DNA from 2 places in the Priestia sp. FSL W8-0001 genome. Region 1 is predicted to be linked to the other one. Evidence: riboswitches for the same ligand, from Rfam matches in the RefSeq annotation. Region 1 holds a riboswitch; the other holds the start of a gene.
What was found. Region 1 has a riboswitch for cyclic di-GMP ahead of MKZ18_RS05445 (anti-repressor SinI family protein). Riboswitches for the same ligand answer to the same signal wherever they lie in the genome.
Positions count from the first base shown of each region.

Region 2: linked by a shared signal. The riboswitch ahead of MKZ18_RS11375 (glycosyltransferase family 2 protein) and the one ahead of MKZ18_RS05445 (anti-repressor SinI family protein) in region 1 are both predicted to bind cyclic di-GMP.

Region 1 is NZ_JBBPAL010000001.1:1,033,305-1,041,895, reverse strand. It holds gene MKZ18_RS05455 (IS4 family transposase) at 1-728, shown strand, start outside; gene MKZ18_RS05450 (histidine kinase N-terminal 7TM domain-containing protein) at 829-1,170, opposite strand; cyclic di-GMP riboswitch class I at 1,422-1,508, shown strand; gene MKZ18_RS05445 (anti-repressor SinI family protein) at 1,535-1,666, shown strand; gene MKZ18_RS05440 (hypothetical protein) at 1,791-2,045, shown strand; gene ftsZ (cell division protein FtsZ) at 2,248-3,201, shown strand; gene MKZ18_RS05430 (GGDEF domain-containing phosphodiesterase) at 3,236-5,713, opposite strand; gene MKZ18_RS05425 (ABC-2 transporter permease) at 5,855-6,463, opposite strand; gene MKZ18_RS05420 (ABC transporter ATP-binding protein) at 6,444-7,325, opposite strand; gene MKZ18_RS05415 (GntR family transcriptional regulator) at 7,325-7,702, opposite strand; gene MKZ18_RS05410 (immune inhibitor A domain-containing protein) at 7,826-8,591, opposite strand, start outside.
Region 2 is NZ_JBBPAL010000001.1:2,137,357-2,145,947, reverse strand. It holds partial or broken gene MKZ18_RS11410 (SDR family NAD(P)-dependent oxidoreductase) at 1-179, opposite strand, end outside; gene MKZ18_RS11405 (DUF6366 family protein) at 386-601, opposite strand; gene MKZ18_RS11400 (GDYXXLXY domain-containing protein) at 913-3,027, opposite strand; gene thrC (threonine synthase) at 3,150-4,256, shown strand; gene MKZ18_RS11390 (DUF523 domain-containing protein) at 4,332-4,802, shown strand; gene MKZ18_RS11385 (hypothetical protein) at 5,086-5,529, opposite strand; gene MKZ18_RS11380 (glycosyltransferase) at 5,508-5,954, opposite strand; gene MKZ18_RS11375 (glycosyltransferase family 2 protein) at 5,964-6,542, opposite strand; cyclic di-GMP riboswitch class I at 6,610-6,694, opposite strand; gene MKZ18_RS11370 (hypothetical protein) at 6,879-7,373, shown strand; gene MKZ18_RS11365 (MFS transporter) at 7,588-8,591, opposite strand, start outside.

The sequences.
Region 1 (8,591 bases):
AATACTTCAAAAACGGCACACTGAAAAAGCAGAGCGAATATATTCAGCTTAATATGGCACACATCTTGAACGAACTGGAACCGGGTGAGACCATTGAACTTTCAGAAGCTTATGTTGGTCAAATTCAAAAATTACCGACACGTGTCATCATTCACCGACTAACGAACGAACAAACTAAAACCCGTTTAAACAACCAAGCTGTACGTGAGAAAAAGAAAGGCATTGTCATGAAGGATAAAAGTAAACAGCTGATGGGAATGAACGTTTATATTACGAACACACCACCAAAAGAAGTACCGACAAACGATGTGCATTCATTGTATTCGTTACGTTGGCAGATTGAAATTTTATTTAAAACATGGAAGTCCTTCTTCGAAATAGATGAATGTAAAACCATCAAAAAGGAACGGCTAGAGTGCCATTTATATGGGCAACTCATCGGGATTCTTCTCTGTTCTTCCACCATGTTTCAAATGCGGCAGATCCTGTTGAAAAAGAGAAAACAAGAGCTGAGTGAATACAAATCAATTTATATGATTAAGGACTATTTTCCGTTACTATTTCCAGCAATGGCAGGTGATCTGACTGAACTCGTAACGATTCTCCAACGACTGTATCACCTGTTGAAAAAGAATGGGCGTAAGTGTCATCGGTATCAGAAAAAAACCGTTTTTGACATTCTTGGTATTGTGTATGAGACAGCAGTAAAACAACAACAAGTTGCCTAACGAAAAAATGATGGTTTCATAGGCTTCTTTGTCATGCCGATTTTTCTGATACTCACCGATGTTAGGACAAGGATCATTACATTTTTAATCGTTTCTGTCGTTAGCTTGATGGGTATGTGGTGGTACCCCTAAATAGAAGATAATAAAAAGCTGGATAAATCTTTTTCCCAACGTAGTTAAAGCACATTAATACGATGAATGCTGGGATAAATGGCAGAGGAAGATACTCTACGCTTAGCCAAAACTTAACTTCTTCAATCGATGTACTCATCATTTCAAACATGTATCCAAAAGCAAAAACAGATGACAGAAAGGTTAATATGACATAGTGCTTAACCCGAGGACTGTCTCGAATTTTAAACGCACCGTATAAACTTAAAGCTAAACTAAGGACACCCGAACTTCCAACAATCACTACATATTTGAGTAGTTCACTATGCATGAGCCACGACTCCATTTTCATTAAGGTTAGCGTACGCTACATTATTATATAGCAGCGCGTTTCTCTTAGACTATATATTTTCGTTCATCTAGCCTATTTATCCTCCATAAAACCCAATTACTTCACATTTAATAAGTATATATTCATATAAATCCGATAATTTTTTCAATTTTTTAAAGATAAACAACACCTTTCGACATCTTTTTCATTTTGTTTAGCATATACTTTTAATACTACTAAAAATAATTCTCTTCAGAAAAAGGCAAATCTTTCGAAAGAAAGCGACGCAAAGCTACAGATCTAAGGTGCAACGGCACTATGATGGCTGAGCTCCCTGGGATGGGTCGAGGGGGATATTAAAGTAATGACAAATCAAATAACAGTAAAAGCAGAAGAAGATGTACAAGAATGGATTTCACTCATGCAGCACGCAAAAGATCTCGGTCTCACCATTGAAGAAATACAGCATTTTTTACTTCAGAACGAAACTACATAAACAGTCCTCAAGCTGAAATAAGGCACCGTAAACCTTCAGGTATAGACTACCTGAAGGTTTTTTCGTGCTTGCTTTTCTTGTATACTAGTAATAGGTAAAAACTAGAAAGGATTGTGAAGAAACATTGAATATAGCATCGTTTATCATAATCGCTGCCCTAGTCGTCTACATTTTTACACTACATTCAAAAATACGGGCGCTTGAAAAGCAGATTAAAACAACACCGCTTACGGAAAACCAACAAGAAGCGCTCGCAATAAAAGTCTCAGCCATGCTTGAAAAAGGGTATACAAATGTAGAAGTTATAAAAGCCGTTCGACAAGATACAGGGTGGGGCTTACTTCAAGCAAAACAGTACGTTGATACGTTCAAAAGATGACCAAAATCGAGTTCTTTGGTCATCTTTTTTGCGATTTGATAACGTTTTTCGTCAAATACAGACAGATAACCTTAATTAATGGTACAATGGCGATAAAACAGTGAATTTAACATCATTATGTCAACGGCGATAAAGATGATGATTATTTAAACAATCACTTACCTTTTTTGAACAATCGAATGAGAGAAAGTAGGCTGAACATATGATTGATTTTGATACAGGATCTCCACTAGTGAAAATTAAAGTAGTTGGTGTGGGAGGCGGTGGAAACAATACCGTTAACCGCATGATTGAACACGGCGTGCAAGGCGTTGAATTTATGGCTGTAAACACCGACGCTCAGGCTCTTAATCTATCAAAAGCAGAAAAACGCATGCAAATTGGTGCTGCCTTAACGCGTGGACTGGGTGCGGGTGCAAACCCCGAAGTCGGACGCGCTGCTGCTGAAGAGAGCAAAGAGGAAATTCAAGACGCCCTTCAAGGTGCGGACATGGTGTTTGTAACAGCAGGGATGGGCGGCGGAACAGGGACAGGTGCTGCACCTGTTGTTGCGGAGATGGCTCGTGAGCTCGGTGCGCTAACAATTGGTGTCGTAACAAAGCCGTTTCGTTTTGAAGGAACAAAACGTACTCGTCAAGCAACAGGCGGTGTTGACGAAATGATGAACGCAGTTGATACGCTAATTGTCATTCCAAATGACCGCTTATTAGAAATTGGTGATAAGCGCACGACAATGCTGGATGCTTTCCGCGAAGCTGATAACGTACTGCGTCAAGGGATTCAAGGGATTTCCGACTTGATTTCTATCCCAGGCTTCATTAACCTTGATTTTGCTGATGTAAAAACCATTATGTCAGACCAAGGCTACGCGCTGATGGGAATTGGGATTGCAAGCGGTCCTGAACGCGCTGCTGAAGCGGCGAAAAAAGCAATTTCTAGTCCACTGTTAGATCGTTCAATTGACGGTGCACAAGGAATTCTAATGAATATTACAAGCGGCTCTAACCTCAGTTTATTTGAAGTACAGGAAGCTGCAGATATCGTAACGTCTGCTTCTGACCAAGAATTGAACATGATTTTCGGTTCTGTTATTAATGAAGATCTTCAAGATAAAGTAATGGTAACCGTTATCGCAACTGGCTTTTCAGAAAGCTAACAAAAAAACACTTGGATGATCCAAGTGTTTTTATTTATACAACAGGTTCCAAATATTTCGCCTTTAAATAGATAATAGCCTGCTCAATACACACGGGCTTGCTAAAAATATAGCCTTGAATAAACGGACAGTCATTCTCCTCTAAGAACGAAAGCTGCGCACGCGTTTCCACACCTTCAGCAATCACCTTCATATTCAGCCCCCGTGCTAAGTAAAGAAGGCTCTTTGTAATGGTTTGATGTTTTTCGTTTTCAACAACGGACTGAATAAACGTTTTATCGATTTTCAACACGTCAAAATCAAGCTTTTGCAAGTGAGACAGCGAACTAAACCCTGTTCCAAAATCATCTAAAGCGAACGTCACGCCCTGCTTTTTTAAAACGGTCATCATCTTTTTTACTTGCTCTTCATGATGAATGATGGAGTTTTCCGTAATCTCAAGTTCAATAAGCGATGGATCGATGTCATAGCGTTCTAAAAGCTCCATGACAAATTCAACAAAGTTAGGTTTTAATAAGCGTTTTGACGATAAATTAACCGACACAGGAACGACTGTTAATCCTAACTGCTTCCACTCTTGCAGCTGTTGACATACTCTCTCTAGTACCCAATCTCCAATTTTCACAATTAAATTAGACTCTTCTGCTAGAGGAATAAATTCTCCTGGTGATACAAATCCCCATTCAGGATGATCCCAGCGAATTAACGCTTCAAAGCTATCAAGCTCTCTCGTTTGCGTATTGATCTTCGGCTGATAATGAAGAAAAAACTCATTTTGTTCAATGGCATTTCGCAGCCCTTTTTCTAAATGAAAACTTTTGTACGTTCGGCTATCCATATGAGGTGAATAAAGCTGCCAGTCATTTTTTCCAAGCTCTTTTGCTCGATATAAAGCAAGACTTGCATTTTTCAACAGCGTTTTTGCGTCTTTTCCGTCATGCGGATAAATTGTAATCCCCATGCTGGTGGTTGTGTGAAGATGAAATTCATCAATTTCAACTTCTCTTTCTACTTGTTCAAAAAGCGATTTGGCAATTTGCGTACATTCTTCTAAACGGTCTAATGACTCAAAAAATATCGCAAATTCATCGCCGCCCACTCGTGATAAAGACCCTTTACCTTGTACCGTTTTCTCCAGACGATGCGCTAACTTTTGCAGCATGAGATCACCGATATCATGACCTAAAGTATCGTTTAAATATTTAAAACGGTCAAGGCCGAGATAAAAAACAGCAATGAACGAATGATTCTTTTTAACGCGTGCAATTGCATTAGTTAAATCTCGTTCAAACTTACGGCGGTTTGGCAAATTCGTTAGATAATCGTAATTTGCTAGATATTCAATTTCATCCGTATAGCGCTTTTGCTCCGTAACGTCTTCTACAATTCCGTCGAGACGAATGACGTTTCCTGAATCATCTAAAACTGGAATCACTTGATCTTTTAGCCATTTAGTAATTCCTTTCTTTGTCACGATGCGATAATAGTGACAAATTGGCTCACCGCCCATCAGCTTTACTTGTTCTGCCTCTACTTTTTCAAGGTCATCTGGATGAACACACTCTTTCCACAATGAGCGACTTTGAATAAATTTCATTGCCGCTTCCTCATAGATATTTGCCACTCCGTCGGAACAAAACGTCACTTTGTTTGTGCGAACATCCGCTGACCATATCCCAACATCTAAGCTGTTATAAACCATGGAAAACTGACGCTCAACTTGCTTAAGCTGCTTTTTTATTTGATGTATTTCAGTTACATCAAATACGACGCCAAGAAGCTGCACAACTTGATTTTTCTCATCTATAACAGGATCTGCTTGTTCAAATACGATGCGTGAATGACCGCTGGGCTGAACTAAACGATATTTAATACTGTAGCTATCTCCCTTTTCAATGGCACGCTTTATAGTTTGATTCACTCGCTGCCGATCACCAGGGTGCACAAACGTCAGCACTTCATCGTATGAAGGAATAAAATCTGATGTTTCTTCCATACCAAAAATGACGTACATCTGTCGGGACCAGTACGATTCATTTTCCAATACGTCATAATACCAACTTCCAATATTCGCTAGCTTTTGCTCCATATTCAATTGGGTTTGAAGCGTCATTACATTCAGCTGTTCTTCCGACTTCTTTTTACAGATGGCATACACTGCCTGTAGCTGTCCCTCAATAAGAATAGGAACATAGCTCAGCATCACTCTAGTACTCTTTCCAAACTTTGTTTTTAGAATGGTAGTAAACCGAACGACTTCACCTTTCAGCGCTTCTGTAAAATACTTTTGATGATCTAACCCGTACTCTACAAGTTGAAAAAAAGAGAATTGATCTTGTACTTCAGTACATACAAAAGCCGAAGCCTGCTTGTTATAAAAAAGCAAATCACCTTTTTCATCGAGCAAAAAAATAGCGTGTGAACTGGCTTCTATGAGTGCTGTATTAAAAGTATGAACACCCATCGCATCTTGTGTAGTAGATGCGATGTGATTAAAAAATGAGTCATGCATCTGGTTCTCTTTTCTCCTCGCTCTATCAGTCTTATCTTTAATTGTAAAGGTTCAGTTTGATTTTGCAAGCCTATCCTTACAAAACTGTCATTATTTTCTTAAGGATAATATTTTCATTGAGCTCTGGAAAAGAATAACCGTTTAACGTGTTTTTTGTTTATAGATAAAAATTGACGTTAGCCACGATAAAAGATAGAGAAGTAAAGCAGGTAAAAAAACAAGCATATAAAGGTTTGAGACCTCTAAAGACATGATTGTGCGTGCCGTGTTAATTACCCGCTCCTGCAGGTTATGCACAAAGGTATTAGCAATGATCATATAGATAACGAACAGCCCAATAAAAGCTATTCCTAAATACTTACTGTGAAAAATATACGAAACCGGAAAGGCAATGGAAACAAAAGTTAAAACAACGCTGAGACTAAACACTAATTGCGCCCACTGCATCCCTTCGCTGTGAATAATCCAGTTTGAAGCAGCGATAACAAAAAGCGTAATGACTGCAAACAGGAGCGCACCGAGGTATTTAGCGGTTACAAGCTCTTTGCGTGTATATGGAAGTGAATTTAGTAAAAGGTGCACAGCCGATTTCTCATCTTCTGAAAAAGCATTCATGATGAGTGCGATGCTAAAGATAATACCTATCCAAGTAGTCGACGTATCAAGCAGCAAGTATATAAACAAAATCGGTAGTAGAATGAAAAATACATTTCTTTGCAATAAAAAGTCTTTACGAATAAGCTGTAGCATGTTCACGCTCCCCCTTTTTTGTATAGAACATAATGTCCTCAAGCGTCGGCTTTTCAATGAGCACCTCTGCACCAAAGATATCGTGTACTCGGTCCTTTTTATTGGTCAGCGCTTCAAACCCATGATTAGATGTTTGAATGGCTAGAAATTCTTTTTTCGTGTCACGATCTAGTAAATCAACTGTCCCTTTTACGAGGGCATATTCTTCAAAGATTTGATGGTGCTCTTTTGTAAACATATGCTGTCCGTTATGGATAAGGGTAATGTAGTCTGCGATTTTATCTAAGTCTGTGGTGATATGCGTCGAGAAGAAGATCGTTTTCTCATGATTGAGCATGAGCTCCTGTAGAATCTCTAATAGCTCTCTTCGAAAAATGGGATCTAAGCCAGATGTTGGCTCATCCATCACAATTAAATCCGCGTGATGAGACAATGCCATCGTTAACGAAGCCTTCATCAGCATCCCTTTTGAAAACGTTTTGATTTTTTTACGTAAAGGGAGTTCAAATCGTTCAACATACTGTGTAAACAACGTATCATCCCAGTTTCTGTACATCGGCTTAATAATACGTTGAAGGTCTCGTAGCGTAATGTTTTCGTAGTACATATTTTCATCACATACAAATCCAATCCGTTGCTTGATCTCTTTCTCGTGCTGAGTGTAGTTTAAGCCAAATACAGAGACGCTCCCGCTATCAGGCTGTAAAAGATTCATAATTATTTTAATAACCGTTGATTTCCCTACTCCGTTTCCACCGATTAATCCCGTCACAAAACCTTTTTTTACTGACAGAGATACATCCTTTAGTTGAAATCCGCTAAACGACTTGGTCACATTGTTCAGTTCAATCACGCTACTCATTACCTTTCCTCCTCATACAAAATGATTAAAAGCTCCTGGAGCTCCTGCAAGCTAACTCCAATTTCTTTGCTGTTTTGAATGGCTGCTACTAATTGTTCTTCGATGACTCTTCGCTTTCGCTCACGAATCATCTCGTGATTTTGTTCTGAAATGAATGAACCTTTCCCTACAATTGAAAAGATAAACCCGTCTTTTTCAAGCTCTTCATAAGCTCGTTTGGTTGTAATGACGCTAATACCTAAATCCTTAGCAAGCTGACGCATCGAAGGTAACGAAGCTCCTGGTTTTAATTCATCCGCTAAGACCTGCTTTTGAATTTGATGGTAAATCTGTTCATATATAGGCTCTTTTGATTGATTTGAAATCACAATATGCATATTCATACCTCTTTTAAATAATGTATATATACTTTATATACATTATATACACATTGTGTTCCTTATTTCAATATTTCCCATAGAAAAAAGCGGTAAGTTTTTCACTTACCGCTTTCTGCCTTCTTATTTATGAATCCAAACTGCTCCAGCTGAATTATCATTTGCTTCGCCAATCACATCGATTTTCAAACCGTATTTTGGAAGAATGCGGCCGGCATCTTTAATGCGATCATCGATATAAGAACGACGGTCGTTAAAGCTTGTCACCCCTTTTGCTTCTTTGGAAGAAATTGTTCCCCATGTTGAATGCGTATATGTCCATGGAAGCGTTGAATCAAATGAGAACGCAGCGTCTGCGATTTGATAACGAGTTGAGTTTGCCGTTGTGCTAATTCCGTTTCCGTTAAAGTATAGAACTTTTTTCGGATGTGAATCAACAACGCCTAAGAAACCTTCACCAGGGTGCTCTCCAACCCAGTTATCTAAGTAGCTATCGTCAGCGTACCATAACAGCATTCCCGTATTGTACTTCGCTCCGCGTGCAAATTGCAGCGCCTTGTCACTTCCAGCGTAGTTTCTCCACTCAACGTAGTAGTAGTTATCCTTGTACATTAAGCCGTCCGTTTGCTCAAATCCATCTAGCGTAAACGTTGGTTGACCTTCAGCATCATCTGTAAATACAACGTTACCATCCACTACAAGCGATGCGTTATCCAGCCCAAACCCTTCAAGTGCTAATCCGCCGTCCGTTACGTATTCAAACTGAAGCTTGATTTTCTTGCCTTTAAACTGACTTAAATCATAGCTTACATCTACCCATTTTCCATTTGTTGTTTCGGCAGAGTTATCAGCATTATTTGCTTTATCACCAATTGTATCTAAAAGAACT
Region 2 (8,591 bases), 1.1 Mb from region 1:
TTTGCTGTATGATATTTTGGTACATTACCTTTATAGTCAAATCCTGCTGTTCCACGAGCACGATTAGCAAACTCGGTTTCAGTAGCGGCTGGTGCCAGCACTTTTGCCTTCATTTTTGCACCTTTTGCTTGAAGTTCTTGGCCAAGGCCTTCTGTAAATACACTGACGTAGAACTTTGAAGAAGGGGATAAGACAGCTCAAGCTCGCCTTGAACTTTTAGAGAATCATCACCTTGCTATCCAAGAGCAGCTTCAAACCTTAATCATTACAGAAGAGATGTTAACTCATAAGATATCAACCTATAAAAAGATGCTAGCAAAGCAAAACGTGTAGAGACATCTCTACACGTTTTTTAGTATACGTATCTGCTACAATTCCACGCTCATTAGGTAAGAAAGATGGCTACTACAAAGAATCCAGTTATTAAAACAATAAGTGGAATTCCAGTACTTTTCCAGCCCGAGCCTCCAGCTCCATTAGGAGAAGTGCCAATTTGCGCACGGTCTATAGCATCTCGTAAGTTTCCGGCATGATTACTTTCTAATTCCTTTTGGCGCAGCTGTTCTCGCTCATTTTCAGGTGTTCTATTATGAGTTTTCATATACACATCTCCACTTTGTCTCATTTTTAACTAAGCTCTTTTCTCATTTTTTTGCGCCAAATAACGGAACTAAGTAGTAAAAGAAAGGCTACTGCAAAAGGGAGCAGCGAATCCAGCAGTAATTCGTTCGCTTTGACATAGCGAAAAATAAATATACCGCCAAATATCAACATAATCATGAAGGAAAGCCTTATTAAATACGTATTAATACTCATTTTATTCACACCTTTCTACAAGACAATTTTAAAAGAATAGGTAAAAATAGTAAAAACTATTCCATGGACAAAAAATGCAAGGAATGGTTCTCTTTGTTATGGTGTTACCTCTACTAAAATTGCATCTCCATTTTTTCCAACCTTGACTTTGGCATGCTTTGCTTCTTGCTCGATTTGTAAACCGGTTCCTTCTGGAATAAAGTAATGCTCAATGCCGTATTGAATTCCCCAGCTGTAGTACGTACCTGTTATGAGAACATCACCTTTCTTTGCTTGATAAGGAGAATTCCACTTATCATGAATTTTATACTGCTTTGCGTATTCGAAAACACCTTGTTTATTTTTGCGAAGCAGCAGTTGAACACGTTGACCATCTTTAACCTTTTCTAATTCAATATCAGAAATTTCATAATGTAGCTCCACATAGTCTCCTTGTAAAAGAGAGCGTGGATCTAACGGAGCTAGCTCGAGCTTCACTTCTTTTCCACTTTGGAGAAGTATTTCATTTTTCATAAACAATCCGCCAAGAATCATAAGCTGTAGAGCAATGATGAATACTATTCTTTTTTTATGTTGCTCGATAAAGGAAGGGTGTTGTTTTTCAACAAGATCAAACTTATAGCTACATGCGGTAAATAAAGCACCTAATAGCAAAAGTGCGAACGATTTATCGAGAAGATCCCAAAGGTAGTCATAATATTGCGTTCCTAAAAAGATAAACCAAAAAATAATCGAAGCTGTAAACTCAAATTTCTTATCTTTCCGCACGCTTTTAAAGAGAAACGCCGTAGAAAAAGCAAAGAACAAGATGCTGTAGGTTATGTTTAGAGTAGGTGAATTCACGCTTCCAATAAGGGAAAGTGAAAAGATAAACGTAAGCAAAAGTGAGCTTCTTTTAAAAGGTAGGCAAGCTGTCAAACAACACACAATGACATTTAAAAGAATGAGCGCAATTAAAACGTAATCAAGTTGAATAGCTTCATAATAAGTTGTTGGTAGCTTAATAAGTATCAACAGCTGAGCAAGCGTGTAGATGGCTACGCGCAAGGATTTTTGTTTAGCAAACCATAGAAGTGAAACAAAGAGTGCTAGATAGATAAAAAACAACACATCGTATACAAAGAATGCGGACACTCCGCTGATTAAAAAACCTGTCATAAAAAGGGTATACTTAACGGTTGGAATAGCTGCTTTAATAAAGAAAAACGAAAGCATAATGGCTGTTCCAATCAGCATCATGAAGTTTTGTGAATACTCGCCAGTAAAGAGCGTTACAAGTCCACCAATGGATATGCTACCTAAAATAGAAGCGATTGCCGTAATTCCTATGATAATAATTTGTTTGATGACACGCAGCGATTTTTGTTGAGCATCAGTGTGAAGAGATAACCAGTTGATAAACCAAACGCTTGCTGCAACAAATAAAAACACAAATCCAAGTACCAAAAATAAGGTGAGCTCACTGTAGTTATCGAACAGATACCACAAAACTTGCTGGACAACGAGCAGCGCAGCGGCAACGATTGAAATTCCTAACAATCCTTTATGTGATTGTACTTTTGAAAAGTAAAACAGTGACACAATTGATAGAGCGATGTAAGCAATCAAAACGCTTACGCTTAGCACAGTATAATTTGGTTGTGAAATGCTTAAAAAGATGAAGTGAATGACAATAAAAGCACCATACATTACAATAGGCGACTTTACATATTGATTTTTTACGAATAGAAAGATAAGAGCGTTGATAAACGCCATTGTAAGGTAAAGAAAAATTTCTTCATTTTCTGTTCGGTGGAAAACGGCAGTTGGTGAAATATAAAAGTACATGGTGAGCTGAAGTAAGATAAACGAAAGAACATAAAACGGCTGATATTTTGTAAATACACTAAATAAAACGGCTGGTAAGAGCCAAATGAAAAATAACCAATACCCGTCTGCATGAGAGTTATAGATTTGCCCGACGAGCGCAGTGCTTAAACCAAATGAAATGGAGCTTGCAACGAGCAGCCAGTGACTAAGAAATGCTTGGTGAGGTAACAGCATTCTGCTAACAAATCCACTTCCGTAAAATAAAAGCATCATTGCCATGCTTAAGGCGATTTTTGTATAGCGGTCAAACCCTTGCCAGTTTGATGCAAAGAAATACAGTATTCCTGCCAACACTAACGAAATGCCCAGTAAATAACCAAGCTTTACAAGGTTTTGTCTCATAAAATCTCTCCTTTTTTCGCCTATACTACTATATACTAGCGTGGTAAGAAAAATTTTACAACAAACGAAGAATTTTTCTACTATTGTATAATATAGGTAGTTAAACGAAGGGAGAGGTTTACATGAATGAAGCATATATATGCAGCGAGTGTCATCAAACGTACCCTGTGAAAGACATGCTGTGGAAGTGCAAATGTGGAGGAGTATTGGATTTGTTAAAGGAAAAGGTAGCTTTCCAAAGTGAAAACATTCATCACCACCTGCCAACGATGTGGCGCTATGTTGATGCACTGCCTTTTTCAAAAGAAGCAGACAGCTGGAAGCGAGTAACAATGGGAGAAGGCAACACGCCGCTTATCTCCTTAGAACCAAATGCCCCCAATACGTATGTCAAAGTTGATTACATGATGCCTACACTCTCTTTTAAAGATCGCGGAGCAGCCGTATTGATTGCAAAAGCAAAAGAGTTAAAGGTAGAAAGTGTCATTGCGGATAGCAGCGGAAATGCTGGCACAGCGATTGCAGCCTATGCCAAAAGAGCCGGCATTGCCTGTGACATTTTTCTTTCAAGCGGTACGTCTCCAAAAAAGGTGGCGCAAATAAAAGCTCACGAAGCGCGCGTACGAGAAGTGAACGGAACAAGGGAAGACGTTGCAGCCGCTGCTCAGCAAGCAGTTCATAATGAAGAGAAGTTCTACGCAAGCCATGTATATAATCCCTATTTCTATGAAGGTACTAAAACGTATGCGTACGAAATTTGGGAGCAGCTGAACGGAGCACCTGATACACTCATTGTGCCTGTTGGAAACGGAACGCTGCTTTTAGGTGCATACTATGGATTTAAAGAGCTAAAAGAGAACGGATTAATCAAAAAAGTTCCTAAAATTGTAGCTGTACAAGCCAAAAACTGTTCTCCAATTCAACAAGCATTTAAAAGAGGAGAAAAAGAAGCCATGCCGATTTCAGGACAACCTACTTTAGCAGAAGGAATCGCCATTGCGGCTCCGGCTCGCTCTAAGCAAATTTTATCAGCTATTCGTGATACAGGTGGAGATGTTATTCGTGTGAGTGAAGAAGATATTCAAAAAGCAAGAACAATGCTTGCTGAAAAAGGATTTTACGTTGAGCCAACGACAGCTGCGAATTATGCTGGGTATTTGCGATATGCTTGTGAATCAACAGAGAAAGTCGTTATTCCACTTTGCGGAGCGGGGATTAAAGTGACGTAAGGAATAAAAGATTTTAAGCTGAATAGAAAAAAGAACAAACTCTAGAACGAGATTGAAAGAATTGGAGGAAGACAGATGATTTTAGTCAGCTCATGCCTAGCAGGAATGCCGGTGCGGTATAACGGTACGTCTTGTGAACAGTCAGTCATACAATCGTTGATTCACGCGAAAAAAGCCGTTCCTGTCTGTCCAGAGCTTTTAGGAGGTTTTACCACGCCGCGCGAACCAGCTGAAATTGTTGGAGGAAGCGGTGAAGATGTGTTAGACGGAACGGCGAGCGTAATTGAAAAGTCGGGTAGGGACGTGACAAGTTTATACATAAAAGGAGCTTACCAAACACTTAAAATAGTAAAAGAGCTAAACGCAACTGTCGTGGTTTTAAAAGAAAGCAGCCCTTCATGTGGAAGTTCGATGATCTACAACGGCGCGTTTCAAGGGACACAAGTTGTAGGAATGGGAGTGACAACAGCTCTGTTAAGAAGACATTCCATTGAAGTGTTTTCAGAAGAGGAGTATAAAGTACTACTTGGCACCAGTTCAAGTTAAATATGCATGAAAAGTGAGGAGTCCATGTGCGCAAAAGTAAAAAATTCTATACAGTAGCCATCATGATTTTTGGAGTTTTCGTAATAGCAGTTACTTTAAATTTTCAATCATTTATACATGCAAAAAATATGTGTATCCAAGATGATAAAGAGCCGCTAGCAGAGAAAACATTTTTGGCATTCAATTGGTCCGTAGCTTGCCAAGAGTAGAATGATATGTAAATTACAAAAAAGCCCAGTAACAATAAACTGGGCTTTTTACCATAATGATGTTTCACGAGTACTTATGCTTCAATTCGCTTTCTAAGCGTCCAAATTTGATAAATCATATAAAGGGATTGATAAATAGTTAGGTAGGTTAATAAAATCCATCCATTCATTAAATATGGATAGATTGATTGTTGTACAGGTGTTGATGTAAGAAAATCTCTAAAATAGATACATAACATTACAACAAATGCTATAAATAGGCATAAACTTAGTAAGCCTTGTGTTAACTTACTTTTCGTTTTCCCGTTTTCAGCAGCATACTGGTTTGCCCAGCCGTCTTTTTTAGTTGCTGTAAGGCGTTCTATCCATACTTGATTAAAGGTAACGAGATTGACCCAAAGATAAATTTCAGGGCTGATTAATAAGCCAGATAAAATAACGTCAATGGGTCGATGCATTGGGGTTTTCAGAGCTAAAATAACATTTAAAATAGAAGCTAGACCAATAGAATAGCCCATATCCAAGTCCAATAAAATTGGTCTGTTGCCAGCGCTACCGCCAGCAAAAGTACAAATAAAAGGCGAATGAGCAAATCACTAAGCGTTTTTAGCTGTGAGCGCCATAGCTTACCTTTATGTCGTGTTTTAACACCTAAGTTAGAATTAGTAAGCAAATCAACGGTTCCTGACTTCCATTTGTTTCGCTGTTCACGAAACGTATGGTAGGAGCGCATGGAGTCAACAAAGCATCTGGCAGAAGGGCTAATTAACGTTTTCCAATTTGCTTTTTGAAGCTGCCAAGTTAACAGCATATCTTCAACATCACTATCATTTTGCCAAGGACCATCGAGGTTATTTTGTTCAACAACTGTTTGTAAAGCTTCAGGTCGAAATAATGTTGCTTGTCCTCCCAATACGTACGTACTTCCACCATGATACTGCAAATCTAAAAGTCAGCTAGCCATGTCCTGCTTTTGTTGATGGGTCCACCAACGAGTAAGTGGGCCACCGTATTCACCACTTGCTAACTTTTGCTCATATTGAACATCGTCTTTAGACAGCTGGCTTTTCTTTTTCAGCATGCGCATCGTATATTTTGCCATTACACCACCAATATTTCGAGATGTCATCAAATCTTCCCAGAGGTTAATAAGGGCTTGCGGAGCCAGACGACTGTCTGCATCCATCCCTAATATCGCTTTAATGGATTCTTTATACAGCTGTTGATAAGTTGTGAGAGTTTTAGAATACAAGTCAAGCGTATCACCGTAAATACGTTTCCAAGCTGTGTTCAGTGCACCAACTTTGCGCTGTTTATTATTTTCCGTAATAAGAACTTTAACGTTTAAATTAAAGTCTTTAGCAGCTTGTTCTGCACGTTCTTTTGTGCGGTCGGTGCAGTTATCAGCAATTACAAATACATCCAAGTCTACTCGATTAGGTAAAAGTTGATCTCCTAATCCTTCCAAACAATCTCGGATTGACTTTTCTTCATTGTGAGCTGGAATAAAAGCTACAATTCGAGGCTTCATGTACTAAGCGCCAATACTTCCTGTACGCATGCTTTCGCTGTTCATCGTTAATACCCCTCCAACGGTATCAGGAAACCCAGCCATCATAGCTATTAAGCGTTAGATCTGAGGTTTTGCGTCCTAACCTTTCGATTAGTTTGCCTTTGGCTGAAAAATAAAAGTTTGTTTTCTTTCAAGAACAAAAATGAAGATTAAATACCTATATAAAGAATACTTTTTCTAGATTCTATCATAAAAATAGGTAAATATACCTTATGTTAATTCGACAAATCATGCTATATTTCCCGAAATTATATGGTAGAATATTCAATATAATGAAAAAGTAGGTGTTTCTCTATGTATACAAGTGAACAGCACGCTTCTCACATCCAGCGTGAGCTTGAAAAGTATTCACAGTCAGTTGTGAATGAGCTAAGGAAGGTGACTCAATTTACCTTCCATTCAGAAATCGATCTGCTCGATTTTACTGCTTTTCCACAGGTATTGGATTTGTCCATTACGATGTTTTCGATGGACCGTGATGCAAATGAAGTGTTTGGAGAAGAGTGCAGAAGCGATGAGTTTGCTGGAAGCTTTACGATTAGTGAAGAAGTAAACTACAATTATCTATCGGAAGAGGAAGAAGACGCATTTTGGGAGTTTTATGAGGAGAACGAAAAGGTTGAAGAAGCAGAACATAAGGCTATTGCAAGCTGGTTTTATAGCTGTTGGTTAGAAGCGGGTGGTTCTTCTATTAAGCTTCCAAGTTACTTTAGCTTCCACGACCACGACCTTTGCTTGGATTTGCATCAAAACAAGTGGATTTCCGACGGTGATAAGTGGTTTGAGTAAAGAGGAAAAATCTGCTGCTTTATTGCATAAAAAGTGATTATGAAATCGTTCGATACTTTTATTATCTGAGGTGTGAAGCGGAAAAGAAGGTAGTCACTTTACAAAGTACTAAGCTTTCTCAAAGAAATTTAAATTTTTGATATGAAACTATAGCAAACGGAAAAAGCTCTGTGAATCACTATGACAGAGCTTTTTACTGTTTATAGCACCTTCTCTAATAGCTTTCATTTGCTTTTACAAGAACAGACGATTTGACGTTTACTTTTGATAAGCAAGCGGTTAATATTCCGGCAGTTAGTATAAATCCGCCAATCATTCCGATGACGCCGTGCCAGCCGTAGTGGGACCAGAATATTCCGCCTAAGGTCCCGCCAACGCTTGACCCCGTATAGTATAAAAATAAATATAGAGATGAGGCTTGTGCTTTGTTGCGCAGGGCTCGCTGTCCTACCCAGCTGCTAGCGATGGAATGAGCGCCGAAAAAGCCAAAAGTAAAGAGGCCGATACCGATAATTTTTAATAGTAAGTGGCTCTCTAAAGTAAGGCAGACACCTGCAAACGCAACGAGTAGATTAATCAGCAGAATTGGCTGTTTACCGTGGTGATCAATGAGCTTTCCGTTCCAAATTGAACTGAATGTTCCAATCATCATGATAATAAAAATCCAGCTGATAACGGATTCGCTGAGTCCGTAAGGCTTAGCGGTTAGCACGTAGCCAATGTAATTGAACAAAGCAACATTGCTTCCTAATAGTAAAAAGCCAATGCAAAATAAAAAGAGTAATCCAGGGTCTTTTAAATGGTCAACTAGTGACTTTCCTAAGCTGACGACATTGAGGCTACGCGGTGTAAAGTGTGTAGAATGAGGGAGGCTGCGCCAAAAAAGAACCGTAGCAATTAAGCTAATAATGCCAATTAATCCAATGGAGAAATGCCAGCCTGCTGTGTCGTTGACAACTCCTGAAATGACACGCCCCGCTACGGCTCCAATGGCGTTTCCGCTAATGTATAAGCCCATGGCTGCACCTAAGCTTTTTCTTTCAATCTCTTCGCCAAGATAAGCCATTGCAACGGCCGGTAAGCCTGCTAAAGCAATTCCAACGAGTGCACGAAATACTAGTAACACATAAAAATTAGGACTAAAAGCTGTTAAAATGCAAAGCGCAGAAGCAGCAAACATTGAATAAACCATCACAGATTTTCGGCCCCATACTTCAG